2 regions of the Caminicella sporogenes DSM 14501 genome follow, and region 2 is predicted to be linked to the other one. Evidence: predicted binding sites of a transcription regulator. Region 2 holds the regulator's gene; the other holds the start of a gene.
What was found. Region 2 encodes HrcA, which represses chaperone genes, less so after heat shock. Its sites were predicted from a motif close to TTAGCACTCNNNNNNNNNGAGTGCTAA; they were not measured.
Positions count from the first base shown of each region.

Region 1: a site for HrcA is predicted at 2,436-2,462, ahead of groES (co-chaperone GroES). Genes of this name have one in related genera too.

Region 1 covers NZ_FRAJ01000010.1:73,102-81,565, reverse strand. Annotated here, with positions in the region: gene BUA90_RS07010 (M3 family oligoendopeptidase) at 1-191, opposite strand, end outside; gene groL (chaperonin GroEL) at 411-2,033, opposite strand; gene groES (co-chaperone GroES) at 2,086-2,370, opposite strand; gene BUA90_RS06995 (CD3073 family putative ECF transporter S component) at 2,743-3,318, opposite strand; gene BUA90_RS06990 (M24 family metallopeptidase) at 3,532-4,608, opposite strand; gene BUA90_RS06985 (amino acid permease) at 4,676-6,076, opposite strand; gene BUA90_RS06980 (helix-turn-helix domain-containing protein) at 6,409-6,954, shown strand; gene BUA90_RS06975 (hypothetical protein) at 7,017-8,018, opposite strand; gene BUA90_RS06970 (metallophosphoesterase) at 8,033-8,464, opposite strand, start outside.
Region 2 covers NZ_FRAJ01000004.1:42,764-51,227, forward strand. Annotated here, with positions in the region: gene dnaJ (molecular chaperone DnaJ) at 1-984, opposite strand, end outside; gene dnaK (molecular chaperone DnaK) at 1,062-2,906, opposite strand; gene grpE (nucleotide exchange factor GrpE) at 3,006-3,623, opposite strand; gene hrcA (heat-inducible transcriptional repressor HrcA) at 3,699-4,739, opposite strand; gene BUA90_RS02380 (DUF871 domain-containing protein) at 4,921-6,012, opposite strand; gene BUA90_RS02385 (PTS sugar transporter subunit IIA) at 6,046-6,357, opposite strand; gene BUA90_RS02390 (6-phospho-beta-glucosidase) at 6,378-7,688, opposite strand; gene BUA90_RS02395 (PTS sugar transporter subunit IIC) at 7,809-8,464, opposite strand, start outside.

The DNA.
Region 1 (8,464 bases), on a different contig from region 2:
ATAGTATGTCTTATATGAACAAGTGTAGCCATAGTTTCAAATTCATTTCTAAGTTCATTTATCTCTTTCATTACCTTATCTTGAGCTTCAAATGAATCAGAATTATCAAATCTTTCAAGTAATTCATTAAACTGTTTTTCAAGTCTTTCCATATCTGGTCTTTCATATTTATAATCTTTAAACTTTAACATAAAATTTTCCTCCAATCATACTTAATAATGTTTATAAATCTACTGTAATTTTATACCTAATTGTTATTATTTTCAAATATTAATGTTTAGATTCACTTTTACAAAAATTAATTAATCTTATTAATTTACTAATATCTCTTTAGAAAACAAATATACCCTTTATAAAACCAAAAAAGGAGTGAGACAATCTCACTCCTTTTTTACTTTAACTAATCTTTATTACATCATTGGAGGCATTCCGCCACCCATTGGCATATCATTTTTCTTTTCTGGAATTTCAGCTACAGCAGCCTCAGTAGTTAAGAACAATGCTGAAATTGATGCAGCATTTTGAAGTGCTGAACGAGTTACTTTAGTTGGGTCAACTATACCAGCCTCTATCATCTTCACATACTTATTATTTAATGCATCAAATCCTATACCTACTTCACTATTTCTTATTTTCTCAACTACTATAGAACCTTCTACACCAGCATTGAATGCTATTTGTCTTACTGGTTCTTCAAGAGCTCTTCTTATAATCATAGCTCCAGTTCTTTCGTCTCCTTCTAACTGTTCAATTAATTTTTCTACTGCTGGGATTGCATTGATTAATGCAGTACCACCACCAGCTACTATACCTTCTTCAACAGCAGCTCTTGTAGCATTTAACGCATCTTCTATTCTTAATTTTCTTTCTTTCATTTCAGTCTCAGTAGCAGCACCTACTTGGATAACTGCAACTCCACCTGCAAGTTTTGCAAGTCTTTCTTGTAATTTTTCTCTATCAAAATCTGAAGTAGTTTCTTCAATTTGAACTTTGATTTGCTTAATTCTATCTTGAATTGCATTTGTATCTCCAGCACCATCTATAATTGTAGTATTTTCTTTATCTATCTTAACTGACTTAGCTCTACCAAGCATATCTAATGTAACAGTTTTAAGGTCTAATCCTAATTCTTCTGAAATTACTTGACCTCCAGTTACTATAGCTATATCTTGAAGCATAGCTTTTCTTCTGTCACCAAATCCTGGAGCTTTAACAGCAACACACTCAAAAGTACCTCTTAATTTGTTAACAACAAGTGTTGCAAGAGCTTCTCCTTCAATATCTTCAGCAATAATTAATAATTTCTTTCCTTGTTGTACAATTTGCTCTAATAATGGAAGGATTTCTTGTATATTTGAAATCTTCTTGTCTGTAATTAAAATATATGGGTCTTCTAATACTGCTTCCATCTTTTCAGCATCAGTTACCATGTATGGAGAAACATATCCTCTATCAAACTGCATACCTTCAACTACTTCTAAAGTAGTTCCCATAGTTTTAGCTTCTTCAACAGTGATTACTCCATCTTTTCCTACCTTTTCCATAGCTTCAGCTATAAGTTCACCGATTTTTTCATCAGCAGCTGAAATTGAAGCAACGTTAGCAATAGCTTCTTTGCCTTCAATTTGTTTAGAATTTTTCTTGATTTCTTCTACAGCAACTTCTACAGCCTTTTCGATACCTTTTTTAAGAATCATTGGATTAGCACCAGCTGCAATATTCTTTAAACCTTCTCTAATTATAGCTTGAGTTAATAATGTAGCAGTAGTTGTACCGTCTCCAGCTACATCATTAGTCTTAGTTGCAACTTCTTTAACAAGTTGTGCACCCATATTTTCATATACATCTTCTAATTCTATTTCACGTGCAATAGTTACACCATCATTTGTAATTGTAGGAGAACCGAACTTTTTATCTAAAATAACATTTCTACCTTTAGGTCCTAATGTAACTTTTACAGTATCAGCTAATTTATTAACACCAGCTTCTAACTTACGACGAGCTTCTTCATTGAATTTAATTTCTTTTGCCATACTACCAACCTCCCTATGTATTATTTATTTTATTTTTTAAGCCGTATTTTTTCTATTCAACTATTGCTAAAATATCACTTTGTCTTAAAATAGTATATTCTTCTCCATCATGCTTAATTTCAGTTCCAGCATACTTTGAGAATATTACTTTATCTCCAACTTTTACTTCCATTTTTACCTCTTTGCCGTCTACCATTCCACCTGGTCCAACTGCCACTACTTCTGCTATTTGAGGTTGTTCTTTAGCCTGACTTGGAAGTACTATACCACTTTTTGTCTTTTCTTCAGCCTCTAACTTCTTAATAACAACCCTATCACCTAATGGCTTGATATTCATAATAACCCCTCCTTAATGTTAATATTGATTTATATTTACTCAAATTAACTTTTAAATTCATTTTATTAGCACTCACTTAACATGAGTGCTAATTACAATATTAATGTATAATATATACAGCTTTTACGCAAACTCTATTTATAACTATTTACAGAAATATATATAAATTATTCATTATTTTAGAATATTATCTAATTATTACTTCTAATATCTCTTTTTTTCTGTTTTTTTCTTGTATTTTCTATCTATTATAAAATCAAGTATTTTTTATGACTAACTCTAATGCTTAAATAAAATCATACAAACTGAAAATTACAGCATAAAATAAAAATTCAACAAACTGCTAAATTAAACACACTATTTTCTTTTTTGTTATGCATTTCTGGCAGATTTTTTTGAAATTAAATCATAAGGCAGTTTTTTTATCAAAAAAGCAACTAATAAAGAACTAGCTATTTTATCAATAATATTACCTGTTATTCTCGGAATAAATGCAGCAGTAAATATCTTATGTCCGCTTGCCAACAGCCATGCAAAAATAAGGTCAGTTCCCCCACCTGTAACTCCTCCAAAGACTAACACAGCTATTGGCGTTCCTATCAATGGTGCTATTACTGATAAAATAATTCCTGTAATTACCGCAACTTTATAATCAAATTTATATTTTTTAGCAATAAAACCGACAATTAATCCGATTGCAACATTTACAATTGCAAAAGGAATATTTTTAGGATTAGTAATCATTCCTTGAATAATATTAGTTAAACCTCCCGTTAATGCTCCGGCAAAAGGTCCCAATACTGCAGCTACAAAAATAGTTCCTATTGTATCTAAAAACAACAATGGAATTTGAAGAGTTTGTACAACTGTTCCAAATACAATATTAATTACAATTCCCAATGAAGCAAAAATCATAGTATTTGTAGATTTAAATGGTGAATTTTTCAATATTTATCCCTCCCAATAGTTTTTATCACACCTACAATTATAGTAATTTTTTGGAAAGTTGTGAAATTAAAAAATTTTATAATTATAGTTTTAAATATAAAAAAGTATAATAATTTACTGCTAAACATTACAAAAAATTAAAAATGACACTGATTACGGTTCTTATTTTACAAAATAACTTACAAAAACCGTATTCAGTGCCATCCTTTTAACCTAATCAAATACTATAAGGTCTTTAGTAAATTTATTGAGAACTTCACATCCATCTTTTGTCACTACTACTAAATCTTCTATTCTCACACCATATTTACCTTCTAAATAAATTCCCGGTTCTATTGAAAATACCATTCCCTCAACAACTTCCATATCATTTGATGAGCTAACATCAGGATATTCATGTACATTAATTCCTATATTATGTCCTGTTCTATGAATAAAATACTTACCGTATCCTCCATCTTCTATAACTTTCCTCGCTGCTCTATCTATATCACTAAACTTAACTCCCGGTTTAACTGCCTCAATTGCAGCTTTATTAGCTTTATACACTAAATCATATATTTTCTTGTATTCTTCATCTGGTTTTCCATAAAATAAACTTCTAGTCATATCTGAAGCATAATCGTCTTTAATACACCCAATATCTATAATAATACAACTATTTTCTTTAAGTTCTGTATTATCTGATGCATGATGAGGTTCAGCAGCATTTGCTCCATAACATATAAGAGGTTCAAATGAAAAACCACTACATCCATATTTTGAATATATCTCAGCTAATTTTTTAGAAGCTTCTATTTCACTGCATCCTTTTTTTATAAATTCAATTATTTCTTCCATGGCTTTATCATTTATAGCTGAAGCTTTTCTCATTAATTCAATTTCTTGTTCATCTTTTATCATTCTAGCTTCATCTACTACTATTGAACCATTTTCCACTTTCAATCCATTTTTTTTCTTGAGAAGACTAATTAAAAAACGAGAAGGCCATTCTTTATCTATTCCAACAACTTTACTCTCATCTATCACTTCGGCTAAATCATCTATAGGATTATCAGTATCCTTATGAATATGTACTTTTACCCCCAAATCTTTAGTAATAGGAAACAGTTCATTTACAAACAATTTAGCTTCTCCATTTGTATCAATAAAAAGTGCAAGCATTCTCTCACCTGGATGAATCCACTCACCTAATAAATAAAATATAGAGTCTGAAGAAGTTACTATCATTTGGTCAATATTGTATTTTTCCATATTTTTTATAACTTTCTCTAACCTTTTTTTATTCATCTTTCTTCTCCTTTCCTTTTATAAATATAATTTTATTCTAACCTAATTTAAATATATTTTTATCTTTTTATATCGATTTCGTTAATTTTTTCTCATATCTATTCCAAATAAGAATTCCAAGCCAACTCACAAAGAAACCTCCACCTATTATCTCTATTTCATAAATAAGTTTTTGTGTTATTGTACTATATTCGTCAGATGGTATGAATGCAAGTGCCATACCAAGTAAGCAACATAATAAGCCAACTATAGCTACTGTTTTTGCCACAGATGGATTTTTAGAAACTTTGAATGGTCTTTCTTCATTAGGTCTATTTTTTCTTAATGATAAAAATGATACATAAAGAAGTACATATGGAATTAAACTTGTTAATGCAGTCATAGTTACCAATATAGAATAAATAGCATTTACAGAAGGTAATAATACCATAAGAAGCATTATTATAGAAACACCTATCGCTTGAACTATAAGTGCATTTTGTGGTACACCATATTTATTTTCTTTTGTTAAAAATTCAGGAAATACTCCCTGCTTTACACTTTCAAATAACATTGTAGTTGGTGACATTAAATACACACTCAACCCACCAAAACCACTTACAACAACAAGTACAGCTATAAATTTTATAAACCATCCTCCTATACCAAGTTTTTCAGCAATAAGCCTAAATGCTTCCATCAATCCACTAGCTGCTCCTATTTTATCTGGAGTCATCATAAAAGTAATAGACATTGTTCCAATTATATAAAGTCCAGCCACCAATGCAGCTGATGTAAATATAGCTCTTGGAAATACCTTTTGAGCATCTTTAACTTCTCCTGCAAATGCTGCTGTAGTTTCAACACCTGCCATAGCAAACATAAGAGAAGATAACATAGAAATATTAGAACTATCTCTAAAATCCGGTATAAGATTTGATAGTGTATATGAAGTAGCTATTGGATTTTTATAAATAAATACTGAAGCAAAACCAAGCCCTATAAGTAGTACTGAAGGAACTATACTTCCCAATAGTCCACCTATATTTGAAAACCATTTCCCAAGACTTAAACCTTTAAGATTAACAATTGTTATAAACCAAAATACTCCAAGTACCATAGGTATTACAAATAATTTATTTTCTGCTAACTCAGGTTTTCCTATAACATATGCAGATGATACTGTAATAAAAGTTAGATAACCTGGATACCAAAATATCTTAGCTGTCCAGTTAAGCCAAGAAACCATATATCCCCATTTTTCTCCATATGCCTCCTTAACCCATATAAACATACCTCCTTGACGAGGATATGTAGCTGCAAGTTCTGATGCAACAAGAGCACTTGGAACGAAAAACAAAAATGCTGCAAGAAGCCACATAAAAACAGAACCTGCTCCATATCCAGCTGCAACAGCCATCCATCTAACACCAAATAACGCTGCTATATTCATGAAAACTAAATCCCAAAATCCTATAGTTTTTTTCATAAAATCTCCTCCACCTCTTTTTCATATGATTTAAATATTTCTAATTTTCCCCGGGGTATAAAATAAATTAGAAAGACTTTAAAAAATTTTAAAAAAATTTCAATTACATTTAATATAATAACATAATGTTTTTTATATTTCTATAATTTTTTCAATTTTACAGTAATTTTTTTAGTATTTGCATAAAAATAATTTGTCATGTAATTTATATATTAAAATCATTTTAATATACTTAAAATCTAATTTTTATTTTTTATTGAAATTCTTTTTGTTTTATAATAAACTTAATAGTAACTTTCACTTAATAAAAAAAATTAAAGGATAGGTAAAAAATGATTGATAAAATTTCAGAAAAAATTAGGAATTTACGTAAAGAACAAAATTTAACTTTAAAAGATTTAAGTGAAAAAACAGGTCTATCTGTAAGTTTCCTTTCGCAAGTAGAAAGGGGAAGTTCATCTTTAGCTATAACATCACTCAAAAAAATTGCAGATGCTTTAAATGTTCCCATGTCGTATTTTTTTAAAAACTTCGATAATCATAAATTTCTTGTAAAATCGAGTGAACAAAAACCTTTCAAAATAGAAGGTTCTAACTCAGAATTTATTAGACTAAGCGGAAATTTTCCAGATAGGATTTTAGAAGCTATTATAGTTACTATTCCTCCGGGAGAAAAACATGGACATAAATTTAATCATCCCGGTGAAGAATTTATATATGTACTAGAAGGACTTCTTTTAGTCAATTTAGATGGGAAAGACTATATTGTAAAAGCAGGAGACTCTATTCATTATCCATCCGAAATTACTCATCTTTGGATAAACCCACTTGAAAAAAATACTAAAATTTTAAGTATTTTAACTCCAGTTATTTTTTAAAATAATTAAAAGACGGTTCTTTTAATCACAAAATAATTTTTAAAAAAGAACCGTCTACCATATTAACATTTTTTCTCAAGTATTTTTTCTTCTAATTTAATAATTTCATCAATCACATCATCATCTAATTTTGAAAATATTTCATTTCTATATTTTTTACTCAATTCTTGTCTAGACATACTTCCTCTGTCTTTTAAATCACTCCAATGTATCTTTCTCCTCTTATTATATAAATCAATATCAACTATTCTCGTCCCGTCATCTAAATGCTCTAATCCCAAAAGAATTTTTTTTATATATTCAGGTTCATAAAAAGTAAAAAATCTAATACAATAAGTTCCAACACTCAAAAATATTAAAGCTGCATCAGTTCCCCAACGTTCGCCCAATATAAGTCCTAAATCTAATTGTTCAATTACTTTAATAAGTCTTTTATAATGCATTGAATAATTTCCATAGCTATCATATATTTTTATTTTTAATTCATACCAATCTCTATTTCCTAAACCTAAATTGAGGTATCTGAGATCATGAATTTTAAGCTGTTTTATAAGTTCAGGAAAATTTTCATTTATGTATATAGACTTATCATATAAATTTTCAAGTCTTAAAGGTTTATTTAAATTATTTTGTGTAAATACAACTACACTACCACAGTTATTTTTTTCTAATAAATCCTCAAGTTTTCCAGTAATACCCCCATAATCTTTCTGAATCTCTTTTATAATTCTTTCTGTGTCTCCAAAAGTTTTCATTACAATTATCCTTGGAGCAATTCTAATATTTTTTAATAAATCATATCTCTTATCATTAATGATTTTACTTAAGATTATATCAGATAGACAATATACAACTAATATATCAACTATATCACCAAATCTAACTATTTCCTTCATTTTTTCTGTTAAAATTACTACTGTAGAAGTTTCGTTAGATTTTTCAAGTGCAGTATTCATATCTGTTTCTAATGAATCAAAATTTTCTTTTAAATAATTTTTTAACTCCTTTATATACAAACTTTCTATTATAAGAAATTTAGGACCACTTCTTATAAGTGATAACATATTATTCCCCCCTGCTAAAAACCTGTTTTTCCTTTACACAAACGACTATCATCTGTTCCAAATGGATATGGAAGTGTAAAAATTTTTTCGCTTTTAAACAATAACACATTTATGCTTGATATACCGTTTAAATACACTTTTTCATCTTTTATTTTAGTTTTAAGAGTTAAATCATGACCAAATAAATTATATTTTCTAGAATCTTTTAAAATTTCATCTGGAAAATGGCTAACTTTAATCTCTATCCCCTCTATATTGATAATATCGCTTTTTTCTATAATTATACTTCTTTTAATTAAACTATTTACAACTTCTTTATTATCATGATTTCCCAATGAAATATATATCTTTTCTGCTCTCGAACTTTCTAAAATATCTATTATTTTTTTTAAATTTTTTCTATACTCACAAATTTTATTAGGATATATTTCTAACTTAATATTATC
Region 2 (8,464 bases):
ACCATTTAATATTTGAACACCTTTACCTTTTAATCTGAAAACAGTGCCACTTTGAGTACCCTCTGGTATTTTATATTTTACTCTACCATCTAATGTTGGAACAATTATTTCATCTCCAAGTGCTGCTTGAACAAAAGTTATTGGTATTTCGCAAATTACATCATATCCATCTCTCTTGAATATTTGATGAGGAATAACATCTACAACGATATATAAATCACCCCTAGGTCCTCCATTTACACCGGGTTCTCCTTCACCTCTTAAGGTAATTACTGAACCTTCATCTACTCCACCCGGTATTTTTACATTTATCTTTCTCTTTCTTCTAACTTTACCTTGTCCATTACAATCTGTACAAGGTTTTTCTATAACTTTACCTTCACCATGACACATATCACAAGTTTTTACATTAACAAACTGTCCGAAAGGTGTCCTTTGAGAAAATCTTATTTCCCCTGTACCATTACATTTTGGACACGTTTTAGATGAAGTTCCCGGTTTTGCTCCTGTGCCACCACATGTTTTACACTGTTCATATCTATAAATTTCAATTTCTTTGTCTACTCCAAATGCAGCTTCTTCAAATGTCAAACGTACATGAGTTTTTATATCTCGACCTTTTTGAGGCCTATTTCTTTTTCTGGAAGAAGAAAAACCTCCACCAAACATATCAAATATATCTCCAAAAATATCTTCAAAGCCCCCAAAGCCTGAAAAACCTCCATTAAATCCTCCACCAAAGCCACCTTGAGCGTTGCCATTTACTCCTGCATGACCAAATTTGTCATACATAGCTCTTTTTTCTTTATCACTCAAAACCTCATAAGCTTCATTTATTTCTTTAAACTTTTGTTCTGCTTCCTTATCACCCGGATTTCTATCTGGATGATACTTCATAGCTAATTTTCTAAAAGCCCTCTTTATTTCCTTTTCGTCTGCATTTCTATCTACTCCTAAAATTTCATAATAATCTCTTTTACTCACATTTTTACCGCCTTTCTTTTTTAGGTTTGTGAGTATCTTTCACACAACCATAAGGCACCCGCTCGGGTGCCTCATAATTACTTGTCATCATCTACTACTTCATAATCAGCGTCTACTACATTTTCATCTTTTTTTGAACTATCTGCATTATTTTCCTCAGTAGCATTTGCTTGTGCAGATTGTTGAGCTGTCTGCTGATATATTTTTTGTGATAAAACATGGAAGGCATTTGTTAATTCTTCAGTACCTTTTTTAATTTTTTCAGTATCATTTTCTTCTAAAGCTTTTTTAAGAGCTGACAACTTATCTTCTATATTTTTCTTTTCATCAGCAGATACTTTATCTCCAAATTCTTTTAAAGCTTTTTCTGTTTCATATACAAGAGTATCTGCTTTATTTTTTGCCTCTATCGCTTCTTTTCTCTTTCTATCTTCTTCTGCATATTTTTCAGCTTCTTTTATTTTACGTTGTATTTCTTCCTCACTCAAATTAGTAGAAGCTGTAATAGTTATTTTTTGTTCCTTACCTGTTCCTAAATCTTTAGCTGATACATGAACTATACCATTAGCATCTATATCAAAAGTAACTTCTATTTGAGGTACTCCTCTAGGAGCTGGAGGTATACCAGTAAGTTGAAATCTTCCAAGAGTCGTATTATCTGCTGCCATAGGTCTTTCACCTTGCAACACATGAATATCTACAGCTGTTTGATTATCTGCAGCAGTAGAGAATATCTGACTCTTTTTAGTTGGTATAGTTGTATTTCTTTCAATTAACTTTGTAAATACTCCTCCAAGTGTTTCTATACCCAATGAAAGTGGTGTTACATCAAGTAATAATAAGTCCTTAACTTCACCAGTTAAAACTCCTGCTTGAATAGCTGCCCCTAAAGCTACACATTCATCTGGGTTAATTCCTTTGTATGGTTCTTTATTAATTAAGTTTTTAATAGCTCTCTGCACAGCAGGTATTCTTGTTGAACCGCCCACTAATATAACTTTATCAATATCTGCTGGTGTTAAGTTAGCATCTTCTAATGCTCTTTTAGTAGGTTCTAAAGTAGCTTCAACTAGATGTGCTGTTAACTGCTCAAATTTTGCTCTGGTTAAATCCATATTTAGATGAAGTGGTCCTGATGCTGATGCAGTAATAAAAGGAAGATTTATATTCGTAGTTTGAACTGTTGATAATTCTTTTTTAGCCTTTTCTGCTGCATCTTTTAATCTTTGCAATGACATATTATCTTGACGCAAATCTATTCCATGTTCTTTTTTAAATTCTTCTGCTATATAATCAATAATTGCTTGGTCAAAATCATCTCCACCAAGATGATTATTACCGCTTGTTGCAACTACTTCAAATACCCCATCGCCAAGTTCCAATATTGAAACGTCAAATGTACCTCCACCAAGGTCAAAAACAAGTATTTTTTGATTTTCTTCTAATTTATCTAAACCATAAGCCAATGAAGCTGCCGTAGGCTCATTTATAATTCTTCTTACATTCAAACCTGCAATTTTTCCAGCATCTTTAGTAGCCTGTCTTTGACTGTCTGTAAAATAAGCTGGAACTGTTATAACTGCATCTGTTACTTTTTCTCCTAAATATGCTTCTGCATCAGCTTTAAGTTTTTGAAGTATCATAGCTGATATTTCTTGAGGTGTATATTCTTTATCATCTATTTTAACTTTATAATCAGTACCCATATGTCTTTTTATAGAAATTATTGTTCTATCAGGATTTGTAATTGCCTGTCTTTTTGCAGTTTCACCAACTAATCTCTCTCCATTTTTTGCAAAAGCCACAACTGATGGTGTAGTTCTATTACCTTCTGCATTAGGAATAACAACTGGTTCTCCACCTTCAAGTACAGCAACACATGAGTTAGTAGTTCCTAAGTCAATTCCTATTACTTTACCCATTTTCCATCCTCCTTAACAGTTTATTTTAGTATACTTCTAAATTTTAATTTGCTCATCAACTTAATAAATAATATGTAATATATAATCAAATCTATTTTTCTATTTTGCAACTTTTACCAAACTAGGTCTAATAACTTTTGAATGAAGTTTATAACCCTTTTGAAATACTTCTATGATTGAATTAGATTGTTTATCTTCACATTCTTCCTGCATTATAGCATGATGACAATTTGGATCAAACTCTTTTCCAAGGCAGTCAATTTCCTCTAATCCATGCTTTTGTAAAACATCTTTAAACTGTTTATATACCATTTCTATTCCATCTCTCAATCCTTTATTATCTTCAGCATCTTCCGCTGACTGCAACGCTCTTTCCAAATTGTCAAGTATCGGTAAAATATCTACAATAATTTTTTCACTTCCATATTTATATAAATCACTTTTTTCTTTTTCAACTCTTCTTTTAAAATTTTGAAAATCTGCTGTTATTCTCAAATATTTATTTTTATATTCTTCAATTTCTTTTTTATATTTTTCTATTTCTTCTGATTCATCTTTATTATCTTCTCTCTCTTGACATCCTATACAATTGCCATCTTCATTTTTTACTTTTTCTGTTTCTTTTTCATCTGCTTCACTATCAATATTATTTTTTTGATTTTCCTTATTTTCTTCATCTAAATTTTCCAATATATCTTTTTCTTTATCTAAACTCATTTAACCACCCACCTAATAAATTAAATTTTCTAGTAAGCATAAACTCCTGCATCAGCACAAACACCTGATGCAGGATTAATAATTCTTATTTAATATATCAGTCAAAATTTTGGTAATATACTCCATAACAGGTATTATTCTAGCATAATTCATTCTAGTTGGACCTATAACTCCTATTTTCCCTATCACTTTTCCATTTAATTTATATGTTGCAGTTATTAAACTGCAATCTTTAATTTCTTCTAAATTATTTTCTCTTCCTATTTTGATAGTAATATCTTCTTCATAATTATCTTTCAAAGCCTCATATAATAAATCTTTCTTTTCAATAGTAGATATAAATTGCTTAGCTTTATTTATATCTGTATACTCCGGTAAATTAAATATATGAGCTAAACCATCTAAATATATCTCTCTATCGTCTATTTCTTTAAGCGTATTTTTCAGTGTCAATACCAAAGACTCTATAGTATTCCCGTATTCTACAATTTCATTTTTTAAATTTAAAATGACATCATCACTTAATTCATCTATACTAAAACCTTTCAATTGATGCTGCAATAAATTGCTAATTCTGTCTAAAACATCTTGTGAAGCTTCTTTTATCCTCAACAGTACATTTTTAACTATACCAGTATTAGATACGAGTATTAATAACACTTTATCACTATCAACTTTAACTAACTTAATATTTTTTAGCTTACTCTTTCTAAACTGCGGTGATAAACTCAAAGAAGTCAGATTAGTTATATGTGATAATACTTTTGATGCCTGTTGTACCAAATCTTCTATTTTATTTATTTCATCCAGTAAAAGCTGCTTTATAATCAATTTTTGTTTAGCAGCTAATTCATAATGTTTCATAAGCACATCAACATATAACCTATAACCTAAATCAGATGGTATTCTTCCAGCAGAAGTATGTGGTTGAACTAAATATCCTAGTTCTTCTAAATCTGACATTTCATTCCTTATAGTTGCCGAACTGATACCTAAATTATATTTCTTGGCAATAGTCCTTGACCCAACCGGCTGAGCAGTAGTTATAAAATCATCTATTATAGCTTGTAAAATTTTAAGTTTTCTATCAACTAGAGTCATATTACCACTCTCCATTGTTAGCACTCTCCGTTGATGAGTGCTAAACTTTTCTGTTTTTAAATTAACACTTAATTTTAATTTTGTCAATATATTTTTTTTATTTTCTTTAATTTAATTCATTATAAAATTAAATTTATCATAGTTTAAAATACATATATCTAACTTGAAATATTTAAAAAGGCTGTGCACTAAATAATTAGTGCATAGCCTTTTTAAACTTAAACTTTTGCCATGGTTTAATATAATCAATCAAAAACAATTCTTCATCTACAATCTTCCCAACAACATTTGTCTTTCCGCTATTCTCCATATCCTTTAATGCAATTTGAAGCTCTCCAGCATATCTATCATAAAGAGAACTTTCGATTAAAATATCACCTCTTTTTATAGGTTTTGGATTAAACAATTCAAATTTGTGCCCTTTATATTTTATTCTACTTTGTGTAGAGCGTATCATATACTCAGAAACATCTCCTCTATTAAAGTGTAATTCTTCCAAAACAATTTTCTTTTCTAATTCTGGAACGTTATCATTAAACTCGACTGTTAGTTCAAGTATATTTCTATCCAAATTACCAAGAATTTTTAATTCTTCTTCTGATGCAAAACAATTGGCTATTATGACATCATCTATTAAATCTGTATTGAATAAATCTTTCGCCTGAACTTCAATAGGTTTATTTCTATGTTCTTCAAGAGTACATAATCCTTCATTCACATGCCACGGTCCAAATGTTGCATTACTTGAAGAAATAAATGCAGCAGTTCTTATGCCATATTCTTTAAACTGTTTAGAACATTTTATAAAATGCTCTCTCGAAAGCCCTGTATATCTGTGGGGATAAAAATTATGGCATCCAATTAAATTTTCTTTATTTGGAAGATAAGTGAGAATATTATCAAGATATTTAGTTCCATTACTTATATTAATTTCGATTTTTAGTTTATGTTCATTAAAAGTCATCAAACTCTCTTCAATTCCTGAAAAACCAATATCTAATCTTATTCCTGCCAAATTCAATTCATAAAAAAATTTTAAGTTTTTGAAGCTAATATTAAATCGTTTAAATACCTCTGGACTTACATCAGCTATAACCTCCATACCTAAACTCTTTGCATAAGTAACAACTTCTTTAAAATCTCTAATAATCTTATCTATATCCCCTTTAGCTGATATAAGGCATGTAAAAACTCTTGTAAATCCGTATTTTGCTGCCAAATACAAATATGATTTGTTTTGTTCTACACTTGCATTCTCTGGATATATAGAAACACCTAATCTTCTCATTTTTTCCTCCTAAATTATATTTTGATAATAAAATTATTTGTTACTCATTTTCATATACATATCTATAAACTCATTTGCAAGATCTTTAACAACCATTGCATTCATCAAATGATCTTGAGCATGAATAAGTAATAGTGATATATCATGTTTTTGACCTTGTGCTTCAGCATGTATTAGATTTGTTTGCTCCCTATGTGCTAATTTAAGCTTTTTCGATGCTTCTTCAATACAACTTTTTGCTTTATCAAAATCTCCATTTTTAGCATAGACAATTGCCTCCATACTTGAACTTCTAGCATCTCCACTATAAGTTATTATTGAAAGTATTGTCATCTCAGAAACCATAATTTATCGCTCCTCATCTTTTATTTGAACTGTGGTAAATAATCTTTGTTTTGAACAAGTATATCATTCAATATTTTTTTTGCAATTTTAACTGAAGGAATTAGAGGATTTGCTGTTAATGCCATCAAAGCAGTATAATAATCTCCTGTTACACCAGCTTCTACTGTTAAAAGCTCATATGTTTTAACTTGTTGAATTAATCCATTTATTTTTATAGGTAGTTTTCCAAAAACAATTGGTTTAGCTCCTGCTTTGCTAATCACCGAATTAATCTCTACTACTACATCATTAGGTAAATTTGAAATAGCTCCATTATTTCGAACGTTAACTGTATGAATTTCTTCTTTATCATTATATATTGCATTTATCAAAGAAACTGCTGCATCAGAATAATATGCTCCTCCTCTTTTTTCAAGTTCTTTTGGCTTTTCATCAAGACTTGGATTTTTATACTTTTCAAACAGGTCTTTTTCAATTTTCATTACTTGCTGTGCTCTAGTACCTTTACCACTCTTTAAATCTTCAATCTCTTGTTCTAAAATCTCTTCTGTCATATAAAAATATCTATGATAAGGACATGGAAGCATTCCTAATGCATATATAAAATCCTTATCCCAGTTAAGATCAGGAATGTTATTCATATTTATAGATGCAGTATCACTTAATTTTTCTAAAACGGTAGAAGTTATATTTTGCCCATCTAAATATATTTCTTTACCATAAACCATATGGTTAAGACCAACAAATTCTATTCTTACACGCTTACTGTTAACATTAAGTATCTTTGCAACATTATTTACTATTCCAATAGGTACATTACACAAACCTATAGCTTTTACTTTTGTATATTTCAAAACTGCTTCAGTAATAATTCCAGCTGGATTTGTAAAATTTATCAACCATGCATTTGGAGATAATTCCTCAATATCTCTGCATATATCTAAAATAACTGGTATTGTACGAATTGCCTTAGCAAAACCTCCTGCTCCTGTTGTTTCTTGTCCAATAACATTATATCTTAAAGGAATTATTTCATCACTTGCTCTTGCATTTAGTCCACCTACTCTTATCTGTGTTATTACAAAGTCAGCATCTTTAATTGCTTCTCTACGATCCAAAGTTATATGCACTCTAGTTTTTAGTCCTGCTTTTAAAAACATTCGTCTTGCTAATTCTCCAACTATACTAAGTTTCTCTTTGCCTTCTTCTATATCAACTAAATATATATCATCTACTGGAAGTTCCTTAGCTCTAATAATAAATCCTTCTATTAATTCTGGGGTATAACTACTTCCTCCACCTATTACTGCAACTTTTAAGCCTTCATTCATCATCATCACACCTCACAAAACAAATTTCATAAGTAAATACTTTACATGATATTTTTAATACTTTATTATCCTTCTTTTTTTGAAAAATCCAAACCGAAAAGACATAAAATCTTCTCGGTTTTATTTAGCAGTACTCTCCTCTTTTTTAATATTAGTTTCTCCTCTTGCCATTTTATCTGCTAAGATTACAAACGGTAAATATATCATTACAGCTACTGCAAAGTTCACTAATGCTAATAATCCTCCAGCTATACTTCCCCCTGTCGCTAAAAAACCACCAATACCAACAGGAGTTGTCCATGGCATTACAACATATGTTGGAGGTACCAGTCCACTAGCAGTCGCAATATAAGCGATAAGTGTTAAAACTCCTGGAACGATAATAAAAGGAATAAATAAAATCGGATTAAGAACTATAGGTAATCCAAATATTATAGGCTCGTTAATTTGAAAAATTCCTGCTGGAGCAGCTAATTTTGCAACTGTTTTATAATCTTTTCTCCTTTTAGAAGCAATGAATATTGCTAAAATAAGTGCTAATGTAGCACCAGAACCACCTAAATGTATATAAGCATCGAAAAAAACTCTTGTAACTATATTAGGTGCTTGTAATCCCTGCTGTATAGCACTTGCATTTGCTTCTAAAGCAGGTAAATACAATGCATTCATTATTGGATCCATTATATTGGCTCCATGTAACCCAAAGAACCAGAAAAGATTTATAAGCATAGCAAAAAACATAACAGAAAATATACCTTGGCTAAATCCTTGTAAAG